Alkalihalobacterium alkalinitrilicum: one gene and its partner. The protein of the gene in region 2 interacts with the protein of the main gene of each other region in a pairwise test. Links are inferred from orthologs where the notes say so. Each region holds a gene or a part of one and is shown on either strand. Other genes may lie near its edges. The genes, in order: eno and rpe.

The links.
Region 1: the proteins of rpe (region 2) and eno interact in binary tests that used the Escherichia coli proteins (3 or more experiments, as listed by UniProt). The link is inferred for Alkalihalobacterium alkalinitrilicum from one-to-one orthologs.

Annotation. Positions count from the first base shown.
Region 1 is NZ_KV917368.1:4,292,619-4,308,100, reverse strand. The notes cover bases 8,794-11,733. They hold eno (phosphopyruvate hydratase), read right to left. Parts: upstream 10,936-11,733; coding sequence 9,652-10,935; downstream 8,794-9,651. Other genes in these bases: gpmI (2,3-bisphosphoglycerate-independent phosphoglycerate mutase), read right to left, coding at 11,071-11,733; secG (preprotein translocase subunit SecG), read right to left, coding at 8,794-8,831. Also shown: BK574_RS20850 (heavy metal translocating P-type ATPase), read right to left, coding at 1-270; BK574_RS20845 (ArsR/SmtB family transcription factor), read right to left, coding at 263-631; BK574_RS20840 (LysR family transcriptional regulator), read right to left, coding at 915-1,820; BK574_RS20835 (MFS transporter), read left to right, coding at 2,057-3,289; SsrA-binding protein SmpB, read right to left, coding at 4,029-4,496; rnr (ribonuclease R), read right to left, coding at 4,832-7,159; BK574_RS20815 (alpha/beta hydrolase), read right to left, coding at 7,185-7,934; more of secG, read right to left, coding at 8,607-8,793; more of gpmI, read right to left, coding at 11,734-12,603; tpiA (triose-phosphate isomerase), read right to left, coding at 12,600-13,355; BK574_RS20790 (phosphoglycerate kinase), read right to left, coding at 13,375-14,559; gap (type I glyceraldehyde-3-phosphate dehydrogenase), read right to left, coding at 14,670-15,482. UniProt on the Escherichia coli protein: Catalyzes the reversible conversion of 2-phosphoglycerate (2-PG) into phosphoenolpyruvate (PEP). It is essential for the degradation of carbohydrates via glycolysis.
Region 2 is NZ_KV917368.1:5,402,595-5,417,897, reverse strand. Bases 7,712-10,472 are described here. They hold rpe (ribulose-phosphate 3-epimerase), read right to left. Parts: upstream 9,534-10,472; coding sequence 8,889-9,533; downstream 7,712-8,888. Other genes in these bases: rsgA (ribosome small subunit-dependent GTPase A), read right to left, coding at 9,536-10,417; spoVM (stage V sporulation protein SpoVM), read right to left, coding at 8,553-8,633; rpmB (50S ribosomal protein L28), read left to right, coding at 8,179-8,367; BK574_RS26170 (Asp23/Gls24 family envelope stress response protein), read right to left, coding at 7,712-7,922. In the rest of the region: fabD (ACP S-malonyltransferase), read right to left, coding at 1-234; phosphate acyltransferase PlsX, read right to left, coding at 273-1,271; transcription factor FapR, read right to left, coding at 1,410-1,967; ATP-dependent DNA helicase RecG, read right to left, coding at 2,122-4,164; sdaAA (L-serine ammonia-lyase, iron-sulfur-dependent, subunit alpha), read right to left, coding at 4,161-5,048; sdaAB (L-serine ammonia-lyase, iron-sulfur-dependent subunit beta), read right to left, coding at 5,066-5,728; BK574_RS26175 (DAK2 domain-containing protein), read right to left, coding at 5,856-7,538; more of BK574_RS26170, read right to left, coding at 7,560-7,711; pknB (Stk1 family PASTA domain-containing Ser/Thr kinase), read right to left, coding at 10,551-12,515; BK574_RS26135 (Stp1/IreP family PP2C-type Ser/Thr phosphatase), read right to left, coding at 12,521-13,276; dual-specificity RNA methyltransferase RlmN, read right to left, coding at 13,284-14,372; 16S rRNA (cytosine(967)-C(5))-methyltransferase RsmB, read right to left, coding at 14,406-15,303. UniProt on the Escherichia coli protein: Catalyzes the reversible epimerization of D-ribulose 5-phosphate to D-xylulose 5-phosphate.

The DNA of each region.
Region 1 (15,482 bases), 1.1 Mb from region 2 along the record:
TGAAATGACCGTTTGGGCAAATTGTTGCTGTTTCCAGAATGGTTTCTCTTTCAGTTGTTCTTTTGCAGGATATACTTTTAAATTTTCAAATGCCCCCGCCTTTTCAAGGTCTTCAATCGAAACATCGCCCACAACTTTCAGCTTAGATGCTCCAAAGTTCACCTTCGCATCAGATACGTCCGGTAATTCTTTTACATTATTTTCAAATGTACCTGCACAATTCGCACACGTAAAACCTTGAACGCGATACGTTCTTTCAATTTCACTCATGAACCTTCCCCTCTTTCCCATGCTCAATCCCATTCAGAATTAACTGCTTTACATGGTTATCATCAAGTGAATAAAAAACGAGCTTTCCTTCTTTTCTAAATTTTGCTAAACCAATGTTTTTTAGAAGTCGCAAATGATGAGATGCCGTCGCGGTTGATGCTCCGATAATGGTTGCGATATCACAAACACATAACTCTTCTTCCGACGCTAACAAGTAAGCAATTTTTAACCGTGTTTCATCGGCTAACGCTTTAAAAATTTTGGCTGTGAGGTCAAAAGGCTCTGCTTCCACTAGTTTAGATAGACGGTCTACTTTTTCTCGATCATATTGAAAAATTTCACATTGGTCTGCTTTCCCCATAAAAAAACACCTCTATTATTCAAATATTCATTTGATTGTATAGTTAAAATATACATCACTTCATTCAAACATTCAAATAAATATTTGAATGTTATTGTTAAAAAAAATCTTTAATGCTTAGACCTAGAATGGTTAGCCCAAACAATCTCTAATTGATTTATTATCTTAACCCCAAAAAAACACAGGGTTCATCCTGTGCTCCTATCCTATGTGTTTTCTGTATTTTCTGTGAATGAAACAATCTGGAGTGAATTTGTACGCAGATCTCGAAGTTCTAATAATTTTATCTATGTAAACTATTTATTACTTGGTAGCTTTTAAAGAAATGTACAATAAAAGTCTGAAACTGCTCAACGACTTGAGGCTTATAACGGTCTTCCACCCACGCAACCCCAATGGAACGCGTGCACTCTAAGTCTAATACTTTCAATTTCGACACTTCGGTTTCATCTAAACCTTTTCGATCTGGAATTAAACTTACACCGAGTCCTGCTGAAACTAGTCCATTAACAGTTGAAACTTCTTGGCCTTCAAAAGTGAGATTCGGCGTAAACCCTGCTTTTTGACAGAGTTGATCGGTGATTGTCCTTAAACCAACACCTTCTTTAAAGCCTATAAAAGGGTCTTCAGCAATTTCTGCTAATTCAATTGCTCCCTTTTCAGCTAGTCGATGAGACTTGGGGACAATGATATAAAGCTGCTCACTAAATAATTCCTCCCAGCTAAATCCTACGCGTTCAACTGGTTTCGAAGTTAAACAAAGGTCAACATCACCTGTCGTCAGCTGCTCAATTAAGATATCAGCTGTATTTTGAAACAGTTGAAACGTCACATCCGGAAACGTCTTCCGATACTCTCCTATTAGCTCAGGGACCAAATGTGATCCAAGAGTATGTAAAAAAGACAGTGAAATTTGGCCTCGGTTTGGTTGGATCATGTCATGTATTTCTTGTTTGCCTTCTTCTATTAGTAAAAGCGCCTCCTCTACTTTTGTTAAAAACATTTGCCCGTAACGATTGAGCCTTACATTCCGCCCATTCCGTTCAAATAACGGAACTCCAAGTTTCTTTTCTAACCTCGCAATCGAACGACTTAACGCAGGTTGAGAAATATAAAGAGCCTCCGCTGCACGAGTAAAGTGCTGAACTTGTGCAACTTTTCGAAAATACGCTAACTGCTGCCATTCCATTTAAATTCCTCCATTTATATTTCATTACATTTATGCATTAATATTATGAAAATTATAAATTGGAAGTTATCGGTTGTCAAAAGTATGATTAAAGGTACGGTAGTTGTTGAGGTATAATTATTTTATCTTATCGTAAATGCGTTTATGATACGCACAATTGAACTATTGAGCTTGCTTTAATAGGTAAAAAGAAAATTTCTTTTCATTAACTTTATATTTAAGGGAGAAGAATGTCATTGGACTATATTGAAAAAAAGCATTCAAATTATTACAAAACGATTTTTGCTCTGTTTTCAGGGAGCTTTGTTAGCTTTATGATTTTATATTCAATGCAAACTTTGATTCCGATCTTTTCAATGCAATTTGAGGTTACCCCTGCAGTGGCTAGTCTTGCCCTTTCTGTAACGACTGGATTTTTAGCAGTGACCATGTTAATTACCTCTATTGTTTCAGACTCGACGGGACGAAAAAAAATGATGACGTGGGCACTAGTCATCTCTTCTATCCTTTGTATTTTATCTGCCTTTAGCGCGAACTTTTCGAGCTTACTTGTCATACGTGCCATACAAGGAATTGCTCTTGCAGGCTTTCCAGGCATTGCGATGACGTATGTAAGTGAAGAATTTCATCCCAAAACATTAGGTGTTGTAATGGGAATTTACGTAAGCGGAACAACAGTTGGTGGATTATCTGGCCGATTAATTACAGGGGCATTAACGGATTGGTTGTCATGGCAAGCCGCACTTGGCGTCATCGGTGGAATTAGTGTCTTATTAAGTGTTTTATTTTGGATCCTTTTACCCGAAGATGTCCATTCAAACAGAAGCAAGTATACATTAACAAAAATAGTCCCATCATTGCTTCACAATTTAAAAGATCGAAAACTTCTCGGACTTTATACGATCTCTTTTGTTCTGATGGGCGGGTTTGTCACGGTTTACAATTATATTAGTTTTGTACTCATGGCTCCCCCTTATTTTCTAAGTCAAACACTAATTGGACTCGTTTTTTTAATTTATCTTGTCGGAACTTTTAGTTCAACGTTTATGGGGAGAGTCAGTGATCATTTTGGGAAACCTAAAACTTTACCAGTCACGATATTAATTATGCTTCTTGGTGCTTTATTAACGTTAAGTTCCAATATATGGCTAATTTTACTAGCGTTAGCGGTTTTTACATTCGGCTTTTTTGGCAGTCATTCGATTGCAAGTAGCCTGGTTGGACAATTAGCGACTAATTATAAATCACAAGCCGCTTCTTTATATTTACTTTGCTATTACCTCGGCTCTAGTGTGATTGGAACGAGTGGTGGTGTTATATGGGAACATTACGAGTGGTATGGCATTGTCATTACGATATGTGGACTTATTTTAATCGCCCTTCTGATGGTTACATGGATAGTGTTGCAGTTGCGTCGTGAGGAAAAAGGGCGCGGAGGACGAGTTGATCCGAATGAACAAGGAGCTTAATAATTGTGTTTAAGTAATGCGTTTGGAATTGTTTAAGCAATAGAAAGTCATACAGAAAGACTATAAAGAGGAATTACTTAAAGCGAAGAAAGCCTTTGAGGAAAAGTTTTTTCAAATTCAGTAAAAGAATCAGAAAAAGACCACCTAACACGGTGGTCTTTTTCACGTTATTTTGGTGGAGACGGTGGGAATCGAACCCACGTCCAAGAATGTCGATACTTAAGCTTCTACGAGTGTAGTTACTGTATTAGCATTTCGCACTTACTTCGGCCCAGTAACAGGCTTCAGTAAGGCTAGTCTGATTGTTCTCTTCCTTCGTCCCCAGACGGAGGACAGCCAGCGTAGCCCACTTAGAGTGAGTCCCGTTCCCTACCACATGGGCGATGGAGGGTGGAACCGCAAAGCGCTATTAAGCTGCTACTGCGAAGTTATTGTTAGTTTTGCCAGTTATAGGCGTTGGCGTTTTAACGAGGCCGACCCCCTCGACTCGCAACTTAAGCTCAACCCACCCCTGTCGAATCCAAAACGTCCCCAGATTAGAAATAGCATACACGACTTATTCAGACGCAGCAGCTAAAAACAGAAGTTAGGCATATGAGCCAGTTGTAATCCAGAAGCGATCATCTCGCCGTCTGGAATTACATTATAGCATATCTACACCAATTTTCAAATGACAAATTATCCCATATGCAATTCACTCACACAATGTAGAACAACATGGCTTACAAAGGCACTTGTGTTATACTTTCTGCTTATCGCGGAAGGCACGTTCAATCTCACGTTTTGCATCTTTCTTCTTTAAGTCTTCACGCTTATCGAACTTTTTCTTCCCTTTCGCTAGTCCAATTAGAACTTTTGCAAAACCATTTTTAATATATACTTTTAATGGAACGATAGAGTAGCCTTGTTCTTTAGAAGCTCCGATAAGTTGGTTAATTTGCTTTTTATGAAGCAATAACTTCCTCGTCCTTAACGGATCGTGGTTATATCGATTTCCTTGCTCATAAGTATTAATGTGTGCATTCCATAAGTAGATTTCACCATTTTGTATTTTTGCAAAAGCATCTTTTATGTTCATTTTACCTGCACGGATCGACTTGATCTCTGTGCCTTGCAGTACCATCCCTGCTTCAAACGTTTCTTCTATATGATAGTCATGGGATGCCTTTTTATTTTGAGCAATGACATTACTGTCTTTTTTCGCCATTTCTCATACACCTACCAATTTTTGTCGTCATTTTTACTATTATATCAAATCCCCATAATAATTCATAGTAAAGTGCTAAATAAAGCAAGCGGCTTTATAGTTAACAAGCACCCATAATCCATGCAGTGACAGCAGCTAAAAAGCAACTTGCTGGCCAGTTGACGCTTTGTCTTGGAACTTCGCTTATCGGCAAACTCAGGTCTATTTTAAAGAAAAATCGTTATTTGAAGAGATAAGCGAACTCACTCACTCCAACTATATGCACGCCAATCTAAAAAGACGGCAAACATCATTGCCGTCTCCTTACTTAAACTCCCCAAGTAAACAACTCTCGGTTAACGTTTTTTCTTTTTACCTTTGTTTCGTTTATTCTTAGGGGCATTTTCATAAAAGCCTTTTTTCTTACGTTTGCCTTTATTTTTCTTGTCTTTGTCTTGTCCAGTTTGTCCTTCTTTTCCACCACCAGCTTTTTTGCCGCGTTTCGGTCCAACGATAACTTGAGGTGAAACTTTTCGGTCTCGTTTCTTCGGTTCTTTCATACCCACAATTTCAAAATCAATCGATGATTCTTCAACATTGACGTTTATACAACGAACTTCAAGCTCATCCCCAATACGGAACACATTACCTGTGCGTTCACCAATCATAGCATACGCGCGCTCGTCATAACTATAATAGTCATCGGTTAAATAGCTCACATGAACAAGACCTTCGATTGTATTTTCAAGCTCAACGAAGATACCAAAGTTCGTCACACCACTAATCATTCCCGTGAATGTCTCACCAATTTTATCTTCCATATATTGTGCTTTTTTCACTTCGTCCGTTTCACGTTCAGCATCGACCGAGCGACGTTCCATTTCCGATGAATGTTTCGCAATTTCATCCAAACGGTTTTTCCAATGACTTTGCGTCTTTTCATCCGTCTTGCCTTCGACTAAGTATGTGCGAATCAGTCGATGCACAATTAAGTCAGGATAACGACGAATTGGTGATGTGAAATGCGTGTAAAACTCTGTAGAAAGCCCAAAGTGACCTAAGCTTTCAGGGTTATACTTTGCCTGTTGCATCGAACGAAGCATTACGGTACTAATGACCGTTTCCTCAGGCTCGCCGCGAACCGCTTCAAGAAGTTGCTGCAAAGCGCGTGGATGAATTGAATTTGCCGTACCACGTACAACATATCCGAAGTTCGTAATAAATTCTAAAAATTTATTAAGTTTATCTTCTTTCGGATCATCGTGAATACGGTAAATAAACGGAACCTTTAACCAATGAAAATGTTCGGCAATCGTTTCATTTGCCGCTAACATAAATTCTTCAATTAACCGCTCTGCTACGGACCGTTCGCGGATGACAACGTCTGTTGGCTTGCCTTCCTCATCTACTAATACTTTCGCCTCTTTAAAATCGAAATCAATCGCACCACGTTCAAAACGTTTTTTACGAAGGATGTTAGCTAATTCGCCCATTTGTTTAAAAAACGGAATGAGCGGCTCAAAGCGCTGAAGTACTTCTTCGTCTTCATCTTGTAAAATTTTTCTCACTTCAGTATACGTCATCCGTTCTGTCGTTCGAATGACACTTTGGAAAATATCATGAGCGATCACTTGTCCGTCTGGAGTAATTTCCATTTCACAAGATAAAGTTAAGCGATCGACTTTTGGATTTAAACTACAAATCCCATTCGATAGACGATGCGGGATCATTGGAATAACGCGGTCTACTAAATAAACACTCGTACCACGCTCTTCGGCTTCCACATCAATAGGCGATCCTTCTTTCACGTAATAACTGACGTCAGCAATATGAACGCCTAGCAAATAGTTTCCGTTTTCTAATTTTTCAACGTTAACTGCATCATCTAAGTCCTTTGCATCGGCACCATCAATCGTTACAATGGTTTTATCACGCAGGTCGCGGCGATTTTTTATTTCTTCAGGATCAATTTCGTCAGGAACACCCTCCGCTTGATTTAGGACATCCTGCGGAAACTCTTGCGGTAATCCATGTTTGTGAATAATGGATAAAATATCAATTCCAGGGTCGTTTTTATGCCCTAATATTTCGGTGACTTCCCCTTCAGCACTGTTACGCCCTTCAGGGAATTTAGTAATTTTAACAACAACCTTATGACCTTCTGCTGCTCCTTTTGAAGCGGTCTTTGGTATAAAGATGTTATTCGGAATCCGTTTGTCATCTGCGACAACCATTCCATATTGTTCGTGGTCCATATATGTACCAACGATCTGCTGCATTCCCCGCTCGATAATACGAATAATACTTCCTTCTGGTCTCGTTCCAGTCGATTTCGGGTGCAAACGAACGAGTACCGTGTCTCCATTCATTGCTCCTCCTAAATCGCTTTGCGATACATAAACATCTGTTTCTCCTTGTACCTCTGGAATAATAAAGGCGAAACCTTTCGCATTTCCTTGCACTCTACCTTTGATTAAATTCATTCGTTCAGGAACACCGTAACGATTACTTCGAGTTCTAACGATCAGTCCTTGTTCTTCCATCGTGTTTAAAACTTTAACAAATTCTTTAAATTCACTTGAGTCTTTTAATCCGAATGCCTCTTCTAGCTCGGTAACGGTCAATGGTTTATAAGCCTCTTCCCGCATAAATTCTAAGAGGTGTTGAATTTTTTCTTCAGTCATATTCTTACACTCCTTTCTTTTATTCTTACGATTCAGTCCAGTTTAATTTATTTAAAAACTGTAGGATATCTTCGTGCAATTGTTCCTTTTCCTTGTCTAGCGTAATAACGTGTGTCGAGTTTTCATACCATTTAATTGCTTTCTTATCACTTTCAACGTGCTCATATATAATATTTGCACTATTAGTATCAATCATTTCATCATGACGAGCTTGTACGACCATAACTGGGGCATATATATAGTCTAACTGCTCTCGTACATCATTAATGAGTTGCTGCAAAGCTTTTAATGTTTGCATCGGGGTTTGCTTAAACTCCCTCATCTCTTGCTCAATTTGTTCTTCACTCTTTTGTTCACGACGCTTGTACTCTTTCGCATATTCAAGTACGCCTTCATACATCGCGACTTCCGTTTTTGGATTCATCGGGGCACACATTGGCACGACACCCTTTACCGGTAAAGTGTAGCCGACTTTTAACGAAAATACACCTCCGAGCGAAAGTCCACATACCGCAATTTTTTCATGACCCCGTTCTTTTAGGAAATTGTAGCCTGCTTCAACATCCTGCCACCAATCTTCAGGGCCTGTATGGACGAGCTCTTCGGGAGGGACCCCATGTCCTTTATATAAAGGAGCATGACACGTGTATCCCTGTTCTTGCAAATACCTCCCTAACATTCTCACATCCGCCGTATTCCCTGTAAAACCGTGGAGCAACAATACCGCTCGCTTTCCACCTTCAAATGTAAATGGTTTTGGAGCAACTATTTTCATACGTTCGTACCTACCTTTTCATTTCACAGACCTCAATCTATTCTTTAGTTTCACCTGAAGTTGCGTTCTCTATTAAAAGTGAAGGGAAAAATTCGTAGCCGAATCTTCCCAAATTCATACATTCATTTTCACCGTGACATAAAGTGAAACTTCAATCAGTGGGGGTTTTCTTTCATCCCCCACTGATTGTTAGTTGGGGCCCACACGAGGTGGGTCACACAGACGTTGCCACAGGACGTGGCGAACTTAGTCTGTGTTCACTACTTGTTACTGGCGCTTATCTCCCACTTAGCCTTTCTTGTTGCCCTCAAAGCCTTGAAGTGGGAGTCTTAGCGCCAGTTAAACGGGATAAATACTACTTTCGAATAAAGAATAGTATTGCAGTATACACGATTAATAATCGCCAAAAATGATCATCCTCTAAAATGACTTTTTTAAAGCGTATTATGGCAAAACCAAAACATTTCTAGATTGGTCTATTTTTCCAGTTTAAAATTTTATAATAAAAACCCGACAAAGTTGCCGAGTTTTCTCAACGAATTGAAAAGTACGATCTCGCACTGTAAACAGTGAAAATCGTAGTCCTTTCTTATACTTTATACTTGATTGAATGGTTCCCTTCTTAAAGTATAAAGAAAAGCAGTGAAGATTGCTTCAGCTGCTTTTGGATTATTACATAAAGTATGCTACCGCAATAGTTAAAACAAAAAACAATACTGCAAGGACGACTGTTGCACGTGCAAGAACTGCATCGATACCGCGAGCTTTTTGTTTCCCTAATAGTTGTTCTGCACCACCAGAAATTGCTCCAGAAAGACCTGCACTCTTACCCGCTTGCAATAAAACAACAGCAATTAGGGCGATTGAAACAATAATTAATAAGACGAACATTAACATTTGCACTGAATGATCCACCTCCAAGCACAGTATGCGCTTATACTAATTTATCATAAAAGCAATACTTGTGGCAACTACTTCTCAATAGCATTATACCCACATTTATTTAATGAACAATTAAATTTGTCGATATGTCGATAGTTACCCTCATTATATTTCACTACTACCTAGTCACCCATGGTTACTTCATAGTGACCGCTTTGGCTTTTTCTCTTCGTGGTCGGTCACCATGACGCTTTCATAGTTACCGCTTTGGCTTTTTCTCTTTGGGTTCGGTCACTATGACGCTTTCTTAGTTACCGCTTTGGCTTTTTATCTTTGGGTTTGGTCACTATAACGCTCTCATAGTTACCGCTTTGACTTTTCCTCTTCGTGTTCGGTCACCATGATGCTTTCATAGTTACCGCTTTGGCTTTTTCTCTTTGGGTTCGGTCACTATGACGCTTTCATAGTTACCGCTTTGGCTTTTTTTCTTCGGGTTCGGTCACTATGACGCTTTCATAGTTACCGCTTTGGCTTTTTCTCTTTGGGTTCGGTCACTATGACGCTTTCTTAGTGACTGCTATTGCTTTTTTTCTTCGTGTTCGGTCACCATGATGCTTTCATAGTTACCGCTTTTGCTTTTTTTCTTCGGGTTCGGTCACTATGACGCTTTCTTAGTTACCGCTTTGACCTTTTCTCTTTGGGTTCGGTCACTATAACGCTCTCATAGTGACCGCTTTTGCTTTTTTAATCTTAAATTGATGAACAAACTTAGCTCCTTTTCTTATCCATGTAAAAAGAGGCTGAATTCAAAGTCTCAGCCTCTTTAATAAATTCATTATTTATTTAAGTTATAAAATGCTTTTTTCCCACCATATTTAGCAACGTTTGCTAAATCATCTTCAATGCGAAGAAGTTGATTGTACTTGGCCACACGGTCAGTACGGGAAGGAGCACCTGTTTTAATTTGTCCAGCATTCGTTGCTACGGCAATATCAGCGATCGTGCTGTCTTCTGTTTCACCCGAACGGTGAGAGATTACCGCTGTGTAGCCTGCACGTTTTGCCATTTCAATTGCATCAAACGTTTCCGTTAATGTACCGATTTGGTTTACTTTGATAAGGATCGAGTTACCTACACCTTTTTCGATTCCTTCAGAAAGCTTTTCAGTATTGGTAACGAATAAATCGTCACCCACTAACTGAACTTTTTCTCCAAGTGTATCCGTAAGTTTCTTCCATCCATCCCAATCGTTTTCATCTAAACCGTCTTCGATAGAGATGATTGGGTATTTACCAACAAGGTCGCTATAGAAATCGATCATTTCTTCAGATGTTTTTACAACACCTTCACCATCAAGGTGATATTTGCCGTCTCTATATAACTCTGAAGCAGCAACGTCAAGCGCTAGAACGACTTCTTCACCTGGCTTATAACCCGCTTTTTCGATCGCTTCAAGGATGGTTTGTAGAGCTTCTTCGTTTGAAGAAAGGTTCGGTGCAAATCCACCTTCGTCACCAACCGCTGTGTTTAAGCCTTTTCCTTTTAAAACAGATTTTAAATTATGAAAAATTTCAGTTCCCATGCGAAGTCCGTCTTTAAACGTTTCTGCACCGATTGGCATTACCATAAATTCTTGAATATCAACGTTGTTATCTGCATGCTCGCCACCGTTTAAAATGTTCATCATCGGTACTGGTAACGTTTTTCCGTTGAAACCGCCTAAGTACATATATAGCGGCATACCAAGAGCTTCTGCAGCTGCACGTGCAACAGCCATCGAAACACCTAAAATCGCATTCGCACCTAGTTTTCCTTTGTTGCTTGAACCATCAAGCTCGATCATATGTTGGTCGATGCCAAGTTGGTCTAAAGCATCCCAGCCAATAAGTTCAGGAGCAATCTCTTCGTTTACGTGCTCAACCGCTTTTTGTACCCCTTTACCCATGAAACGGTCGCCACCGTCACGAAGTTCTACCGCTTCATACTCACCAGTAGACGCTCCACTTGGTACTAAAGCGCGACCCATTGCACCAGATTCTAAATATACTTCTACTTCAACTGTTGGATTTCCACGAGAGTCTAGAACTTCACGTGCATAAACATCAGTAATCATTGTCATTTTATCGTCATCTCCTCGTTTTTAACAATAATAATTTCCAGTTTTGTATCCATTTCTAGGATGTCCGTTAATGCCTATTCATCATTCGTGATTAAACATTAAAACCCTCTAACAAACATAAAAATGTAACAAAATTTACTTAATTAATGTTTTTCCTGTCATTTCTTTCGGTTGTTCCGCACCCAGTATGTGAAGAAGTGTCGGAGAAAGATCAGCTAAAATCCCATCTTCTCGTAACTCCACGTCTTTTTTTGTCACGATCACAGGTACTGGGTTGGTAGTGTGTGCTGTCATTGGCCCACCATCTAAAGTAATGACTTCATCGGCATTTCCATGGTCCGCTGTAATAATCGCATGTCCGCCCTTTTTAGTAATCGCATCGACGATTTTGCCTAAGCACTCATCGACTACTTCAATCGCTTTAACTGTCGGCTCTAACATACCCGAATGTCCTACCATATCAGGATTGGCGAAGTTTAAAATAATCGCATCATGCTTGTCCGCTTCAACTTCTTGTAGGAGAGCATCTGTTACTTCGTACGCACTCATTTCTGGTTGTAAATCGTATGTAGCTACTTTCGGTGAGTCAATTAGAATTCGTTCCTCACCAGTGAATGGTTCTTCTCTGCCACCACTAAAAAAGAACGTTACATGCGGATATTTCTCCGTTTCTGCAATTCGAAGTTGCTTATATCCTTGTTGTGAAAGCACTTCACCTAAAGTATTATCTAGGTTCGTCGGTTGGAACGCGACGAAACCTTGTACCGTTTCACTAAAATGCGTTAAACATACGTAATGAAGGTTTTTCGGGAATGCATTTCCACGATCAAACCCTCTGAAATCTTCATTTGTAAAAACTTGAGACATTTGAATTGCACGATCTGGTCGAAAGTTAAAGAAAATAATCGCATCATTATCTTCAATCGTTCCAGTCGGTTGATTATTTTCATCCATAATGACAGATGGCAAGACAAATTCATCGTGAATTTTATTGTTGTACGAGTCTTCTAATACTTCGAGTGCACTTTGGTAAGAAGGACCTTGACCATATACCATCGCTCGATATGACTTTTCCACTCGTTCCCAACGCTGATCACGATCCATCGCATAATATCTTCCATGAATCGTTGCTATTTTTCCGATACCAAGCTCGTCTATTTTTTCACTAAGCGCACGAACATACACTTCTGCGGTAGTCGGTCCAACATCACGGCCATCTAAAAAACCATGAATGTAAACTCGTTCTAATCCTTTTGTTTTGGCCATCTCAAGTAAGGCAAACAAATGATCAATATGACTATGAACGCCGCCATCGGAAAGAAGTCCGTAAATATGTAAGCTGCTATTTTTTTCTTTCACATGATCCATTGCCTGATTGAATGTTTGATTCTCAAAAAATTCACCTTCACGGATAGACAAATTCACTCTCGTTAAACTTTGATATACAATCCGTCCTGCTCCAATGTTCAAATGGCCAACTTCGGAATTGCCCATTTGCCCTTTAGGCAAACCTACCGCTTCGCCCGATGCTTTTAACGTCGAATGAGGATATGAATCCCAATAGCGATCAAAGTTCGGCTTTTTGGCTTGCGTTACCGCGTTCCCCTTTGTTTCTTCTCTTAAGGCAAACCCATCTAGGATTATCAGTGCCACCGGTTTCTTACTCATTTCCCTGCCTCCAAAAGCTGTAAGAATGAGTCTGCTTCTAAGCTTGCTCCTCCTACTAGTGCGCCGTCAATATCGCTTTGGCCAAGGTATTCTGCAATGTTCGCTGGTTTCACACTACCACCATATTGAATGCGAACAGCATCTGCTATTTCTTGTGAATACATTTCGGCAACTACTTTACGTACATGGGCGCATGTCTCATTTGCTTCTTCTGCTGAAGATGATTTACCTGTTCCAATTGCCCAAATTGGCTCATAGGCGATAACAACTTGATTCACTTGATCTTCTGTAAGGCTAGCAAGCCCTTTTTGTACTTGTTCACCAACGAGTGAATTCGTTTGCCCTGCTTCACGCTGCTCAAGCGTTTCCCCGCAACACATAATTGGTACAAGATTATGGGAGAATGCTGCTTTTACTTTTTGATTGACCGTTTCATCCGTTTCATTAAACATTTCACGGCGCTCGGAGTGACCAATAATCACATAATTTACGCCAACATCAGCCAACGCTACTGGACTAATTTCTCCAGTAAACGCACCACTTTCTTCAAAGTGCATATTTTGTGCTCCAACTTTCAGCTCAGTTCCTTCAACGCTTTTCACAAGAGCATCAAGAAATAGTGCTGGTGCACAAACGACGGAGTCGACTTGTTCACTTGACGGAACGTTTCCTTTCACTTGATCTACAAATTGAAGAGCTCCCCCCATCGTTTTGTTCATTTTCCAGTTTCCTGCAATGATTGGTTTACGCAATATGAACATCCTTTCTTGATTACTTATCGTTTAAAGCGACAACTCCCAGAAGGTCTTTTCCTTCCATAAACTCTAATGATGCGCCACCGCCCGTTGAAATGTGACTCATGCTTTCAGCTAAATCAAATTTTTCAACAGCTGCCGCAGAATCTCCACCACCGATAACCGTGAACGTATCACTCGCATCTGAAAGTGCTACCGCTACAGATTTCGTACCGTTCGCAAATGCATCCCATTCAAATACACCCATTGGGCCATTCCAAATGACTAGTTTTGAATCTAAAATGACTTTGCGATACGTATCGACTGTATTTGGACCGATATCTAGACCTTGCCAATCGGCTGGAATTTCATCGATCGCTACAACTTGTGTTGTTGCATCTTTTGAAAACTCATTCGCTACAACAACATCTTCTGGCATATATAATTTCACGCCTTTTTGTTCAGCTTTTTCGATAAATTGTTTTGCTAAATCGATTTTGTCAGCTTCGAGTAATGATTGGCCAATTTCATAGCCTTTCGCTTTCACGAACGTATACGCTAAGCCACCACCGATAATTAAATTATCGACTTTATCAAGTAAATTATCGATAACTCCAATTTTATCTTTTACTTTTGCTCCACCAATAATGGCCGTAAACGGACGATCAGGATTCGATAGAGCTTTCCCTAACACTTCTAATTCTTTTTCCATTAAAAGCCCTGCAACGGCTGGGATATGATGGGCAATTCCTTCTGTTGAAGCATGAGCACGGTGAGCCGCTCCGAACGCATCGTTTACATAAAGGTCAGCAAGTGCAGCAAATTGCTGAGCTAACTCTGTTGCATTTTTTTCTTCTCCTGCATAAAAGCGAACGTTTTCTAAAAGAAGGACGTCTCCATTTTGCATCGATGAAATAGCTTGTTCCACTTCAGCACCAAATGCCTCATCAGTTTTATTTACTTCCTTTTGCAGTAAATCACTTAGGCGCTTAGCAACTGCATCTAGTCGTAACTCTTCTACGACTTGTCCTTTTGGACGACCAAGGTGGCTCGCTAAGATGACTTTTGCTCCTTGTTCAGCTAGATACTCGATCGTTGGTAATGCCGCACGAATTCTTGTATCATCAGAAACTTGTCCGTTACTCATTGGGACATTAAAATCGACACGACAAAATACTTTCTTTCCTGTTAATTCAACATCGCGAATTGACTTTTTATTCACTTCGTGTGAACCCCCTCAATTTGAATTGAACATTTAGAAAGATTTAGAAAAAGGGAGAAAGAACTGCTGGTGCTTTTCCCCTCCCTTACCAAAACTTTCACTATAGAAGATTATAGTCCTTGTTTTGCCATATATTCAACTAAATCTACAACTCTGTGCGAATATCCTGATTCGTTATCGTACCAAGAAATCACTTTAACCATGTTTCCTTCCATAACCATCGTTGAAAGTGCATCGATGGTTGAAGAATTTGGGTTACCGTTATAGTCACCAGATACTAATGGCTCTTCGCTATAACCAAGGATTCCTTTTAATTCACCTTCTGCAGCTTCTTTAAATGCATTGTTTATTTCTTCAGCTGTTACTTCTTTATCTAATTCTGCTACTAAGTCTACTAATGAAACGTTAGGCGTAGGAACACGCATTGCGCCACCGTTTAATTTCCCTTTAAGCTCAGGTAATACTAGTGCAACAGCTTTTGCAGCACCCGTTGTTGTTGGGATAATATTTTCCGCAGCGGCACGAGCACGACGGTAATCTTTATGTGGTAAATCTAAAATTTGTTGGTCGTTCGTGTACGAGTGAACTGTTGTCATCATTCCACGACGAATACCAAACTTATCATTTAATACTTTAGCAAAAGGCGCTAAGCAGTTTGTCGTACACGATGCGTTTGAAATAACGTGGTGACTCGCTGCATCATATTGATCATGGTTAACACCCATAACCAATGTAATATCTTCATTGTTTGCTGGTGCTGAGATGATTACTTTTTTCGCTCCAGCTTCTATATGTTTCGCTGCATCTTCACGATTTGTGAAACGTCCAGTTGACTCAACAACAACTTCTACACCAAGGTTGCCCCAAGGTAATTGTGCAGGATCACGTTCTGCAATAACTTTAATTTCTTGGCCGTTTACCAC
Region 2 (15,303 bases):
TTTCAATGCTTCTAATACCGCTACACTCATCGTTAGTAATGCTGGTTGTGTATTTTCAGTACGTTTAAGCTGATCTTCGGGTCCATTTAACATTATATTTGAAAGTGCATAACCTAACTGCTTATCAGCTATGTCATAAATCGCCTGGAGCTCTGGTCTATTTTCAATGAGATTTTGTCCCATCCCTACAAATTGTGATCCTTGTCCTGGAAAGATAAACGCAATTTTTCCCATCTTTTTCTCCTTTTATTAGTAATGTTAATCAATCTTTATTAATCAGCTTGTTGATTATGTTTAGCGACTTCATTTTTAATCGTTGTTACAACTTGTTGTTCTACCATTTCTCTGGCTTGGACAATAGTATGATAGAACGCAACTTCATCAGATGAACCGTGCGACTTAATGACAGGAGCTTTTAATCCAAATAAAGCGGCCCCCCCATACTCAGAATAATCCATCGTTTTCTTTATTCTCATAAAACTAGGTTTTAACAAGCCCGCTACAAGCTTATTAAAAAGATTACCTGTTAATTCTCGTTTTAAGATGGTAAATAATGAAGTGGCAGCTCCCTCTGTCGCTTTTAGGACAATATTGCCTGTAAAACCATCACAAACGACAACATCAACAGCACCATTTAATAGATCTCTAGCTTCAACATTGCCAACAAAATTAATATTTAACTCTTGTAACAAAGGGAATGTTAATTTTGTTAACTCGTTTCCTTTACCATCTTCCGTCCCAACATTGAGTAAACCAACTTTCGGTTGCTTCACTTTTCGAACCATTTGCATATAAATGCTTCCCATAATGGCATATTGGTTTAGGTGTTCAGGTTTTGCATCCATGTTTGCCCCGACATCGAGAATTAAAAAACCTTTACCATTAACCGTCGGAAACATTGGGGCTAATGCAGGGCGATCAATGCCTTGGATTCTGCCAACATAAAGGAGTCCAGCTGCCATTAGGGCACCTGTATTACCTGCAGAAATACATGCATCGGCTCGTCCTTCCTTCACTTCTTTAACAGCAAGAACCATTGAAGCACCTTTTTTTCGTCGAACCGCGGTTGCTGGTGAGTCGTCATCTTCAATCTTTTCTTCGGTATGTAAAATCGTAATACGATCACTTGGTTGAATATATTTCGTTATTTTTTGTTCATTTCCTACTAATGTAATAGCAAGATCAGGAAATTCGTTTAACGCTTTTACGGCGGCATCAATAGAGGCTTTTGGTGCCTTGTCACCGCCCATAGCATCAATTGCGAGTTTCATGTTAGCAAACCTCTTTTCTTTCATCGGTCAATAATAGTTTAAATATCGATTGCCTTAATTCCTTCTTTTTCTTTACAAAAACCTGATAAACCTTTTGACAAACCTACCCAAAAACCGCCAACAATCGATGTTCATAATTTATGATTGTTTCGATCTGAACATAACAAACTCACCTGAGAATACTTTTTCTTGATTGACAAAACTACTCACTTCGACGATGGTCCGGTCTTTTTCATGTTTTAACACTTTCGCCTTTGCAATCACACGCTCTCCAACTTTAACTTGGCGAGTAAACCGGATTGTCGCTTTAGCAGTTAATGCGAGTTCATCATTAATAATAGCTACTGCTAACGAATTGGCTTGCGCAAATAAATGGTGTCCACGAGCGATTTTCGTTCGTGAAAAAACATGTTCGTTCCCAATTTGCAATAGTGAAATAGCACTTTCGTCAAGTTGAAGATCTATAATTTCCCCGATGACTTCTTCAATTGGTAAGGCTCTTACTTCATCAAGTTGCTGCTTAGCAACATCCTTAATTCGTTCTCTCAGTTCAGGTATAGATAACTCCATTCGGTCTAATCTAATCGTCTGAACACTAACTAAAAATGTTTTAGCTAGTTCCTCATCGGTTACAAATGGATTTGTTTCAATCGTTTCTTTTAACAGCTTTTGGCGTTCTTTTTTTGACTTTTTCATGTACGCCACCATCCATTAGAAAAACATAATTCCCGCAAAAAATAGCGAAAACGATGCCTTTTTTTATTCCTTAAGAGACATTAACTTTCTTAAAGTTAAATATATGACTAGGTACTAATAGTAGTATATAATTCCAACTATTGAATAGCAATAGTTAATCTAGTTTTTCTCCACTTAATATACCTTGCTCTTCTAAATAATAAACAAGTGATTTATACTCTTGATCTTTCCAAAAGCTAGTAGAGTTCACAAATTCGACCGCATCTTGTCTTGCTACTTCTAACGCTCGGTAATCATGAACAACATCTGCTACTTTAAAATTAGGAAGACCGCTTTGTTTGTGACCAAAAAAATCACCAGGTCCACGAAGCTCTAAATCTCGCTCGGATAGTGTAAAACCGTCAGTCGTTTCAGTCATAATCCTCATTCGTTCTTTTCCTACATCCGACTTTGGATCCGCTAATAATATACAATAAGACTGATGTTCCCCTCGTCCGACCCGACCTCTTAATTGATGAAGTTGCGCTAAACCGAACCTTTCTGCATCATAAATCAACATGACGGTTGCATTAGGAACATTCACTCCAACCTCAACAACAGTCGTTGAAACGAGAATCTGTGACTCGTTTTTACTAAATGCCTCCATTACTTCGTCTTTTTCAGATGGATGGAGACGCCCATGCATTAACCCGACTCGATAGTCTTTAAAGTGAGCTTGTAAAATCGCATGAACATCAATTGCATTTTGTACATCTAACTTTTCAGATTCTTCAATCAGTGGGCAAATGACATACGCTTGTTGACCTTTTTTTATTTCTTTTTCAATAAAATGTAATACACGCTCTAGTATATCGTGTTTGACCCAATACGTTTCAATCGTTTTTCTTCCTGCTGGCATTTCATCTATAACCGATACATCCATATCACCAAATACGGAGATAGCCAAAGTACGCGGAATAGGCGTTGCCGTCATAAACAATACATCAGGATTTTCTCCTTTATCACGAAGTATACGACGTTGTTCTACTCCAAAGCGATGTTGCTCGTCTGTAATGACGAGTCCAAGCTTCTTGAAGTGGACGTCATCTTGAATGAGTGCATGTGTTCCAACGACGACATGTATTTCCCCTGTTCGTACCCTTTCAAGTTGTTCACGACGTTTTTTTCCTTTTATAGACCCTGATAGAAGTGCGACTTCTATACCGTATGGAGATAATAATTCCGTAATGGAACTAACATGTTGTTCCGCTAGAATTTCGGTTGGCACCATTAAAGCGGCTTGAAAACTTGCTTGAACCGTTGCATACATGGCAATAGCTGCTACAACTGTTTTTCCTGAGCCAACATCTCCTTGTAACAAGCGGTTCATCCGATAATCAGATACCAAGTCTTTCATAATTTCTTTAACGACTCTCTGTTGTGCTCCTGTTAGGGGAAACGGTAAGGTCTGAATAAATTGTTCAACTTTTTCACGTTCAATCGGCATCGGTAGACCTTTTGTCTGTTCTCGCTTAAACTTACGAAACGATTGCATTTTTAATTGAAAAAGGAGAAATTCTTCGTAGACCATTCGTCGCCGAGCTTGTTTGACCAGTTCCAATGTTTGTGGATAGTGTAACCTTAGGACAGCATCTTTTTTGGATAGTAATTTATACTTTTTTAAAATAAAAGGAGGGAGTATTTCTGGAATTTCATTAGAATACTCCTTTAGTCCCTGATAGATTATTTTTTTTAACGTGGCCATCTTTAGGTTTCCTCCAACAGAATAAACTGGTGCTATTTCATCTTGTCGAGTTACGTCACCAAGCTTAAATTCGTTCACTGTTAAGGTCAAACGGTGACGATCCCATTTACCTGTTAGAGTAATAGAACTGCCAATCTGTAATTGTTTTTTTATAAATCCTTGATTAAAAAAGACAGCTGTAATCAGTACATTGTCGATTAATACCCGGACAGATAGTCTTGTTTTCTTTTTACCGAAATACCTTACGGTTGGCTCACTATGAACGATCCCTGCGATCGTTACTCTTTCATCGTGTTGTACTTCATGTATTTCTCTTATTCGATAATCTTCATAACGAAACGGAAAATATTCTAGCAAATCTCCAACCGTATGAATTCCTAAATTCCCCAACTGTTTTCCAGTTTCTTCTCCTACTCCCTTTAATATGGTTACAGGTTGTACTAAATGACTCATTTTTTATCAAGAGAAATCCCAAATATTTTAGCTTCTAACTCTCGGCCAGTTGGGGTAGCCGCTAATCCACCTTGTGCTGTTTCGCGCAAAGCAATAGGCATCGTCTGCCCTATTTTGTACATCGCATCGATCACTTCATCACACGGAATCCGACTTGTGATACCTGCTAATGCCATATCAGCAGCAACAATGGCAATCGATGCTCCTATTGCATTTCTTTTTACACAGGGAACTTCCACGAGACCTGCGACTGGATCACAAACGAGTCCGAGCATATTCTTTAAAGCAATAGCCATCGCTTCAGCAGATTGACTTGGTGTTCCACCAGCTAACTCAACGATCGCTGCTGCTGCCATACCTGTTGCAGATCCTACCTCAGCTTGACATCCACCTGCCGCTCCTGAAATGGAAGCATTATTAGCTACCACAAACCCAAAGGCCCCTGCTGTAAAAAGAAACCTTACTTTTTGTTCTTTTGTCGGATTAAGTTTATTTTGCAATCCAAATAATGTGCCAGGCACGACACCTGCGGAACCTGCTGTTGGTGTTGCACAAATCGTTCCCATCGCAGCATTGACTTCATTTGTTGCAATAGCTTTACTTACTGCATCTAAAACAACATCTCCAGAAAGTGACTTTCCTGATTGGATGTATGTTTGTAATAAAACAGCATCACCGCCAGTTAGACCCGATACGGATTTAATGTTTTCTTTTATTCCTCGATTCACTGCTTCTTCCATAATATCGAGGTTTTTTTCCATTAAAGAAAATACGGCTTCTTGACTTTTTTCCGATACTTCCATCTCTTGCTTAATCATCACTTCAGAAATTGGAATTTGATTGGACTCTGCTAACTCAATTAATTCCGCAACATTTCGAAACATCATTAACCTCCAATTTACTAGTCATGGATTTTAGTCACTTTATGAATATTAGGTAAAGCTTCCATCTCTTTTAGTAAAGACTCGTCTACATTTTGATCAACTTCAATAACCATAAGAGCTTCTTGTCCTTTTTCCTTTCTTGATACTTCCATATGACCAATATTAATTTGGTATTTGGCTAATATATTGGATACACTCGCAATGACACCATAGCGGTCGTTATGCACAACAAGTATTGCGGGATGATTACCTGAAAGTCTTAAGTCGAAACCGTTGAGTTGAATAACTTCTATTTTTCCGCCACCAATGGATATCCCAACTAACTCCAATTTATCTGTTTCATCACCAAGAATAATTTTTGCCGTATTCGGATGATCTGTCACCGCTTCCTCTTCATAAAAATTAATTTCAATTCCTTTTGTTTTGGAAATTTGAATGGCACTTGTAATACGTTTATCAAAAGTATCAAAATCTAAAAGACCACCTACAATTGCCACATCGGTACCATGACCTTTATACGTTTTTGAAAAAGATCCATAAAAGTAAATATTGGCCCATTTTGGTTCTCTGCCAAACAACGTTCGAGCCACGCGACCAATTCTTGCAGCTCCTGCAGTATGAGAACTAGATGGACCTATCATGATTGGACCAATAATGTCAAACACTGTACGGTACTTCAATCCTTTCACCTCACTTTAAAAATGAGGTTGACCAAAAGCAAAGTGCTAGGCATCTCTACACGAAAATGAAATACCGTGTAAGAGTAGAGCGCACAGAAACTTAGAGTCAGCCTCATTAATTATGATCTTATTCAACTGCTAATATAAACGAATACAAAGGTTGTTTACCTTCATGAATTTCTACATCTACATCTTCAAATTTTTCATTCACGAAAGAAGTTATATCAGCTACTGTATCTTCAGTTGCTCCTACTCCCCAGATAACCGTTAAAATTTCGGAATCTTCGTCTAACATAACTTGTAACAATTGTTTTGTTACATCAACTAAAGATGAACCAGCAGAAACAATTTCTTTTTCAGAAATTCCCATATAGTCATCTTTTTTAATTTCGATACCGTCCATATTCGTATCACGAACAGCATATGTGACTTGCCCTGTTTTTACACCTGCCATCGCATCCGTCATGGTTGTCCCGTTGTTATCGAGGGAAGTTAAAGGATTAAATGCAAGCAGCGCCGCTAACCCTTCAGGTACAGACTTGGAAGGAATAACAATAACTTCAGCATCTGCTACCTCTGCAGCTTGTTCAGCTGCCATAATAATATTGCCGTTATTCGGAAGCACAATCACTTTATGAGCATTTGCTTTATGTATTGCGGAAACAATATCTTCTGTACTTGGATTCATCGTTTGTCCGCCTGGTATGACCACGCTTGCCCCAAGCCCTTTAAATAAATCTTCAATTCCATCGCCCATCGATACCGTAACGACCCCATACTCATTCTTTTCTGTTGGAATTTGGCTAACCGCTTCATCACCATAAACCGCTTTCGTTTCATCTAATAAATGAGTATGTTGTTCTCTCATATTTTCAATTTTAATATTGATTAAGTTTCCAAAACGTTGTGCTCGATTTAGAATTTCACCAGGTGACTCGGCGTGAATATGTACTTTTAGCAAGTCATCATCGGAAACAACAAGAAGAGAATCACCAAATGAATTTAATTCTTGTCGGAAATCATTTTCACTAAAAGGTGTTAGTCTTAATTTTTCCTCGTCGAACTTAACCATCACTTCAGTACAATAGCCAAATTCAATATCTTCGGTAGCTAACATACTTTGAGCGTTATGATGTTCAACTTTAACGAGGTCTTCCATTGAAGGCGTTTCCACTTCTTGGCCTGAAATTGTTTCACCTTTTAAGACCGCTAGGAACCCTTCGTAAATATAAACAAGACCTTGTCCACCCGAATCAACAACTCCCACCTCTTTTAAAACAGGCAACAAATCTGGTGTCCGTTTTAAAGAAGCTTTGGCCTCTGTTAATACGTATTCCATTACTGAGATTGGATCTTCACTTTTTTTCGCAGCTTTTTCAGCTGCTTTAGCGCTATCTTTTGCCACTGTTAATATCGTTCCTTCAACTGGCTTCATTACAGCCTTATAAGCTGTTGTCACTCCTAATTCGAGAGCAACCGCTAAGTCCTTACCACCCATTGTTGTTTTTCCTTCGACACCTTTAGCAAACCCCCTAAAAAGCTGGGATAAAATAACACCAGAGTTACCTCTCGCACCCATTAAGAGTCCTTTAGAAAATGCTTGGGCAACTACAGCAATACTTTGTTGCGATGCTTGTCTAACTTCTTTTACTCCAGAAGTAATCGTCAAATTCATATTTGTTCCCGTATCGCCGTCTGGCACAGGAAACACATTCAATGAGTCAACGATTTTTGCATGTTTTGTTAAATTAGCGCCACCTTGAATAAACATTTGCGCTAATTGAATTGCCTCAATTCCATTTGTTGACACAAATCTTTCCTCCTAACTCACTTAAGGGTTGATCACTCGCACCCCTTGAACAAAAATGTTCACTGAGTCTACAACCAAACCTAACATTTTCTCTAGTTGGTACTTCACTTTCGTTTGCACATTATGAGCTACTTCAGAAATTTTTGTACCATAACTTACAATGATGTACATATCAATATGAATTTCTTCATTTTCTTCTCGAATGATGACACCACGTTGAAAGTTTTCTTTCCCTAAGATTTCACTTAAACCATCTTTTAATTGTTTTTGCGAAGCCATTCCTACGATTCCATAACAATCGACAGCAGCTCCACCAGCTATTGTTGCAACAACATCTTTAGAAACATCAATAACTCCCATTTGTGTTTTTAATTCTACAGGCATTAACATGTCCCCCTTTTATAATATGTTTGGGTATCGTCATTTTACTATACTATCCCTTAATTTAAAAGCTAACTCTACTGAAAGTTGCTGTCAAGAAACATCCATTGATAAAGTTAAGTTTTGATTCGTTATATTTACTGAATATTAGTTGGAAACTGTTGCATTATAAAAATCCCTATGCTAAGATATTCGAGTATGAATTAAAAACCGAACAAAAATTTCGGTTGGATTAATTGGGTTTAAGGAGGTGCGTATTATGGCACGTAAATGTTATATTACTGGTAGACAAGCACGCACAGGAAACCAGCGTTCACACGCGTTGAATAAAACAAAGCGCAAATGGGGAGCTAACGTTCAAAAGGTTCGTATTTTAGTTGACGGCAAACCGAAGCGAGTTTATGTTTCAGCTCGTGCATTAAAGTCTGGTAAAGTAGAACGCGTATAAGAATTATGTCTACTATCAGTGTAGACTAAACGAAGTCCTTTCATGCTTCGTTGAAGAAACAAGAGGCTGACACTTGTCGACCTCTTGTTTTTTTGTATTTTTCCTAGAATTATTTAATCAAAAGAGTGTTTTTTCAAACCAAATAATGCACCGTCTTTAGGCAGGTACGGTGCATTTTTGGATTCTTAATTTTTTTTAAACGAACCTAGGATCGCTCTTACAAACCCGCCAATAAATTTAGGCAGCTTGATCGTATAAAATTTCATAGCTCCTCCTCCTCAACATGAATTGCTACCGACTAACGAATAAATGAAGGATGATTTCATGAATGCTCATTTATACTAGTATATTCATCACTGACAAAATAGTACCCTTTTTTTTCATGTGAGTTCCCCACTGAGTTTCACCATTTAGTTCTACCCTACAACCATTCATATGCAAAACTACCACTCTTATGCAACTTGGTTTAAGAAATAGGACAAACCATTTTTTCATTAATCGATTTGGAGGAGGTATGTTCTTCATCCTCTAATCGCTTGAATAGCCGCAGAACGATCATCTTTATTATAGATAGCTGAACCTGCAACTAATACATTGGCACCAGCTTCGATACATAATTTTGCTGTTTCTTCGTTAACTCCACCATCTACTTCAACATCAATATTTAGTTTTTTTGATTTAGCCATTTCAGATACAGCAGTAATTTTCGGTAATACACTATGTATGAATTTTTGCCCCCCGAAACCAGGGTTTACAGTCATTAACAACACCATGTCTAGGTCACTAATGACATGTTGGATTGTATCTACAGGAGTGGCAGGATTTAAGACTACTCCCGCTTTGACACCATGTTCTTTAATCAGGTGAACGGTTCGATGAAGATGCGGACAAGCTTCAACATGAACGGTGATAATATCTGCACCTGCACTTGCAAATTGAGGAATATATAAATCAGGATTTTCAATCATTAAATGAACATCTAGTGGAAGTGTTGTAACTGGTCGGATCGCTTCTACAATTAAGGGTCCAATTGTAATATTCGGAACAAAATGACCGTCCATCACATCGATATGGATATAATCCGCACCTCCACGTTCCACATCTTTAACCTCTTCTCCAAGTTTTGCAAAATTTGCTGATAAAATCGAGGGTGCTATTTTTATCATGATTAATACCTCCGCTTTTGGCTTTTTATTTCATCTAAAAACTGTAAATAATGTTCATACCGATATTCTAGAATATCTTCTGCTTCAACCGCTGCCTTCACTGCACATTTCGGTTCACTCGTATGAGTGCACCCACGGAATTTACAAGCTCCCATTCTTTCTTTCATTTCTGGGAAATATAAGGACAAATCTTCTGCTTCAATCCCGACAAAATCTAACGAACTAAATCCAGGGGTATCTGCAACCAAACCTTCTCCGACTGCTAATAATTCAACGTGTCTCGTCGTATGTTTACCACGTCCTAAATGAGTGGATATTTCATTCGTCTCAATATTTAATTCAGGATGTAAAGTATTTAGTAATGATGACTTCCCTACTCCTGATTGTCCTGCGATAACAGTTACTTTATCCTTTAAGAACGGGATGACATTTCCAATCCCTTCCTTCGTTTCTATCGATGTCATAATCACCTGGTAACCAATACTCTCATAATCACTTTTGTATTTTATAATTTTTTGCTGTTTAATATCGTCTAATAAATCGACTTTGCTTATACAAATAAGTGGTTCAATATAGTGAGCTTCGATATGGACTAAAAAACGATTTAATAAAAGCGGGCTAAAATCAGGCTCTAAAGCGGAAAAAACTAAAATAGCCTGATCGATATTTGCAATTGGTGGACGAATCATTTCATTTTCACGTTCAAAAATGTCCAAAATATAGCCGTCTGTTCGGTTTTCTGCTTCAAAATGAACAAAATCACCAACAAGTGGCTTAATGTTTTGATTACGAAAAACACCTCGACCACGACATTGAAACATACCCTCTTCATTGTGGACATAATAGAAGCCACTCAGGGCTTTAACTATTCTTCCTTCTGGCATGAAATCCTCCTGATCTTTGAGACTGTCTCCTACTGATTAGACTCTTCATTCAGAATTGGCCATTAATACAACCAACGCCTGTTGAGTTATTTCCATTATTTTTATGAAAACAGCCTCATTATTAAATAAATTGTTAGTACGTGTAATCATACGTATTATAAAGTTCTCCATCGATGTAAAGTTTATAAGAACCATCTATAGTTGGCGTAACTGTTAACGGAATTCGAAATGTTACAGACTCTGTAATCGTATCATCAAAAAATACTTTTTCCCCATCTGTCGTAGCATCTTCATAACGTATCAATATATGCGGTGAATCTCCTTCATCTACTTGAACTGGAAGTACACTGGTAATCGTTTTCGTTGGTTCTTTTTCTTCTTCTTTCGGCTCCACTGGTTTTTGCGGCTCAGGACCTTTTGAAACTGTGATTGCTACTTCTGAACCTTTCCTAACTTGTGTAAAAGCACTTGGGGACTGCGAAATGATATGATCTTTTTGTACATTATTCGAGTGTTCATATGTTACATTTGCTAAAAGACCTTCTCCATCTAAGTAATTATACGCTTCTTGTTCTGTTAATCCTCGTAAATTATTTAAAGTTATAGTTTGCTCAACACTATATGTTAAATAAACCGTCGTTTCTTCGGCAATGATATGAGTGCCTGATTGTGGTTCTTGTGTTAAAATAATCCCTGGCGGTTCATCCGATTGCCGTTCCTGATACTCGATATTCTCGAAATCAATCAAGATGCGCTCTGCTCGATCTCTTTGCATACCGACAACATTAGGCATTTCATACTTTTCTTGACCTTCACTTACGAACAACTTCACCGTACTCCCTACTTTTACCACTGATCCCCCCGCAGGATCTTGACGTATAACATGATCTGCTTGAACTTCATCATCAGGAATTCTTTCCTGTACTACGATAAGGCCAAGGTCGTCTAACAAATCTTCAGCTTCTTGAATTTCGTTACCGATGACATCGATAACTTCTACTTCATCTACTTTTAAAAGAGTTGGAAAAATGGCAAAAGCAGCTATTCCTGAGCCAATAATTAAGAAAAATATAACGAGTAACGTCGTTAACCAACGTTTTTTCTTTTTTTTCTTTTCTGGTGGTTTGGCAGGCTTTTTTTTCTCAGTTTTATTATCTAAAGGCTTAACTTCTATCGTTTTATCTAAATTTTCTAAATGACCTTGATCTTTAATGACTGGAATCGCTTTTGTGACATCATCATCATCATCCGAAGCTGTAAATTTGGGTTCATTTGCACGTGACGAATCTAAAGCTGTTTCTAGATCCTCCCCCATTTCTAAAGCACTTTCATATCGATGAAATGCATCTTTTGCAGTAGAACGTAGAATAATATTCTCAACACTTTGCGGGATCAATCGATTGATTTGTCTTGGGGAGGGAACATCATTTTGAAGATGTTTTAAAGCAATTGTTACCGCTGTATCTCCCGAGAAAGGAACCTGACCCGTTACCATCTCATAAAGAACAATTCCTAGAGAGTAAATATCTGACTTGTAAGTAACAACTCCACCTCTTGCTTGTTCAGGTGATAGATAATGGACGGACCCCATAACAGAATTAGTATGAGTAATCGTCGCGCTTGACATTGCACGCGCAATACCAAAATCAGTAACTTTTGCTTCACCATTCTTACTAATCAATATATTATGCGGTTTAATATCCCGATGAACTATTTGATTTGCATGTGCGTGAGCAATTGCTGATGTAACTTGGGACATAATATCAATAGTTTCATCAAGTGAAAGGGCTCCACGGTCTTGAATTAATTCTTTTAATGTTGGTCCCTCTACGTATTCCATTACGATATAGTATAAATCTTCTTCTTCTCCAACATCAAATATACTAACAACATTCGGATGTGCTAGACTTGTAGCCGCTTGAGCTTCACGTCTAAATCGCTTAATAAACTGTTCATCTCTTGAAAATTGTGGCTGTAAAACTTTAACAGCAACGATACGATCCAAAATAACATCACGTGCTTTATACACAAATGCCATTCCGCCGCCGCCAATCGTTTCTAAAATGTGATAACGACCGTTAATGCGTGTACCTATCATAAACGTCACCCCTGTTCCTGACGGTCATGAGTATAGTGGACAATCGCTACGGTAATATTGTCTTCTCCTCCACGTTCATTCGCCATCTTTATAAGCTTGTCTACCTTTTCGTTAACGCTATGACCTTTAGTTTGGAGCAACTCCTCGATCTCAAGATCCGTTACTTTATTTGAAAGCCCATCTGAACAAAGTATAATCGTATCATTTTCTTCCCAATCGACCGTTTCTACATCAATTTTGATGGTAGGTTCTGTTCCAAGCGCACGAAGAAGCACGTTTTTTCTCGGATGGTGCTCCGCTTGTTCAACTGTGATTTGACCTGTTCGGACGAGTTCATTGACTAAAGAATGGTCAGAAGTTTTCTGTTGAAATCCACATCTGTTTAGCAAATATCCACGACTATCTCCAACATGACCTAAAGATACGAAATCATTCGTACAAACAGCAACAACGACCGTTGTCCCCATCCCTTGACAGTCTCGATTTTCTTTAGCATGCATAAACAAGGTTTCATTAACAACCTCAATCGATTCTCGTATCCATTGTTCAATTTCAGTTGGTTTCCGTAACTCTGATGTAGCTAACCATCTTTGTTGTAGAATATCACTTGTCATTTGACTTGCAACGTCACCAGCTTGGTGCCCCCCCATACCATCTGCAACTATTGCCAAAACGGCTCCTTTAGGGTGTAGGAAAATTCCTCCACTATCTTCATTATGGGGTCTCACTCTTCCTACACTCGTATTAAATGCATACTTCATGAATTCTTCACCTCGTCTCCTCTTTACGCTCCTTCGCTCGGAGCTGCCCACAAGCAGCATCTATGTCATGTCCTTGCTCTCTCCTGATCGTTACATTAACACCACGATCTTTTAGAATTTTTTCAAAAGCAAAGATTTGCTCTTTAGGTGTCCGCTTATAATCCCTTTCTAGTACAAAATTTACCGGAATTAAGTTTACATGACATTTTAGATTTTTAATTAAATCAGCCAATTCTTCAGCGTGTTCCGCTTGATCATTCACGCCTCCAAATAAACCATACTCAAACGTAACGCGACGTCCTGTTTTATTCGTATAATAATCAATAGACTCCATTAGTTTAGGTAACGAATATGCTCGATTGATCGGCATAAGTTTTGAACGTAGTTCTGTATTTGGAGCATGAAGTGAAATTGCAAAATTAATTTGCATCCCTTCATCAGCAAACTTATAAATATATGGAACGATGCCACTCGTTGAAACTGTAATATGCCGTGCGCCAATATTTAATCCTTTGTCATGGTTGATTGTTCTTAAGAATGAAACGAGTGCTTCGTAATTATCAAATGGCTCCCCAATTCCCATGACGACTACAGAACTGACTCGTTCATCAACTTCATCAATTGCGCGTTGGGCCTCTAGCACTTGGGCGACAATTTCTCCAGCTTCTAGGTTACGTTTAAGCCCCCCTAGTGTTGAAGCACAAAACGTACAACCAATTCGACAACCAACTTGAGTCGTTACACAAACACTATTACCATAGTTATGACGCATAATAACCGTTTCGATCGAATAACCATCATGAAGTTCAAACAAAAATTTAATTGTCCCGTCACTCGATTCTTGTTTCGTCACCGTTTTTAATGTGGTTAAATTAAATTGCTCTACTAGCTTCATACGTAGTTCTTTGGATAAATTCGTCATTTCCTCAAAAGATTCCACCCGTTTGCTATAAAGCCACTCATAAATTTGTCCAGCTCTAAATGCAGGCTCATTATTTTCTTGCAACCACTGTTTTAATTCATTAAATTGAAGCGAATAAATGGAAGGTAAGTTTCCAGTTTCGACCAACTTTGCTTCTATTTTTTTATCCTCCATAAGAACTCCCTTCATGTCCTCATTTTCATTGATTTACCGTTTGATCATTGAGGTTATAAAAAATCCGTCTGTTTGAAAATGGTGTGGCAAAATGGTTAAACTACCCTCATTCATTTCCACATTAATTGATACATGATCTGGTAAACGATCGTTAAGTGATGGATCCATCGTAAATTCGTTAAAATGATCTAAAAACCATTGTATCATTTCTTCATTTTCGGAATTGTCGATCGTACATGTGCTATAAACAAGCCGCCCACCTTGTTTTAATAGCGGAACAACGGCTGTTAATATTTCTTTTTGAATTTTTTGTATAGCCTCAATATCTTTAGCATTTTTTGTCCATTTTATATCAGGCTTTCTCCGAATGACTCCTAAACCTGAACAAGGAGCATCGACTAAGATCGCGTCAAAGCTCTCATTCTCAAAATGAGAACTTGCCAGACGTGCATCCATTGCCATTCCTTGGACAGATTTTAAATCAAGACGATTGCTTAGTTGATCAATTAATTTCACTTTATGTTCATGTAAATCAAGAGCAACTACTCGTCCATTATCATTCATTCGCTCAGCAAGGTGTGTTGATTTCCCTCCTGGTGCCGCACAACAATCTAATACGTTCATACCTTCTTTTAGACCAAGGGCTCTAGCTACTAGCATCGAACTTTCATCTTGAATGGTAAAGATCCCGTTTTGAAAAGCATTCGTATGTGTGACGTTTCCTTTCTTTATAATAAGGGCATCGTCAGAAAGATGGCCACGCTCCACATCAACGCCTTCTCCTTGAAGAAGCTCCATTGCTTCATCCACAGTAACTTTCGTTTGATTGACACGAACCGTTACTTGAGGGGGTTGCAAATTGGTCAAACAGATTTGTTCGGCCACTTCTGTTCCATACTGTTTAATCAGGCGTTTTACTAACCATAACGGG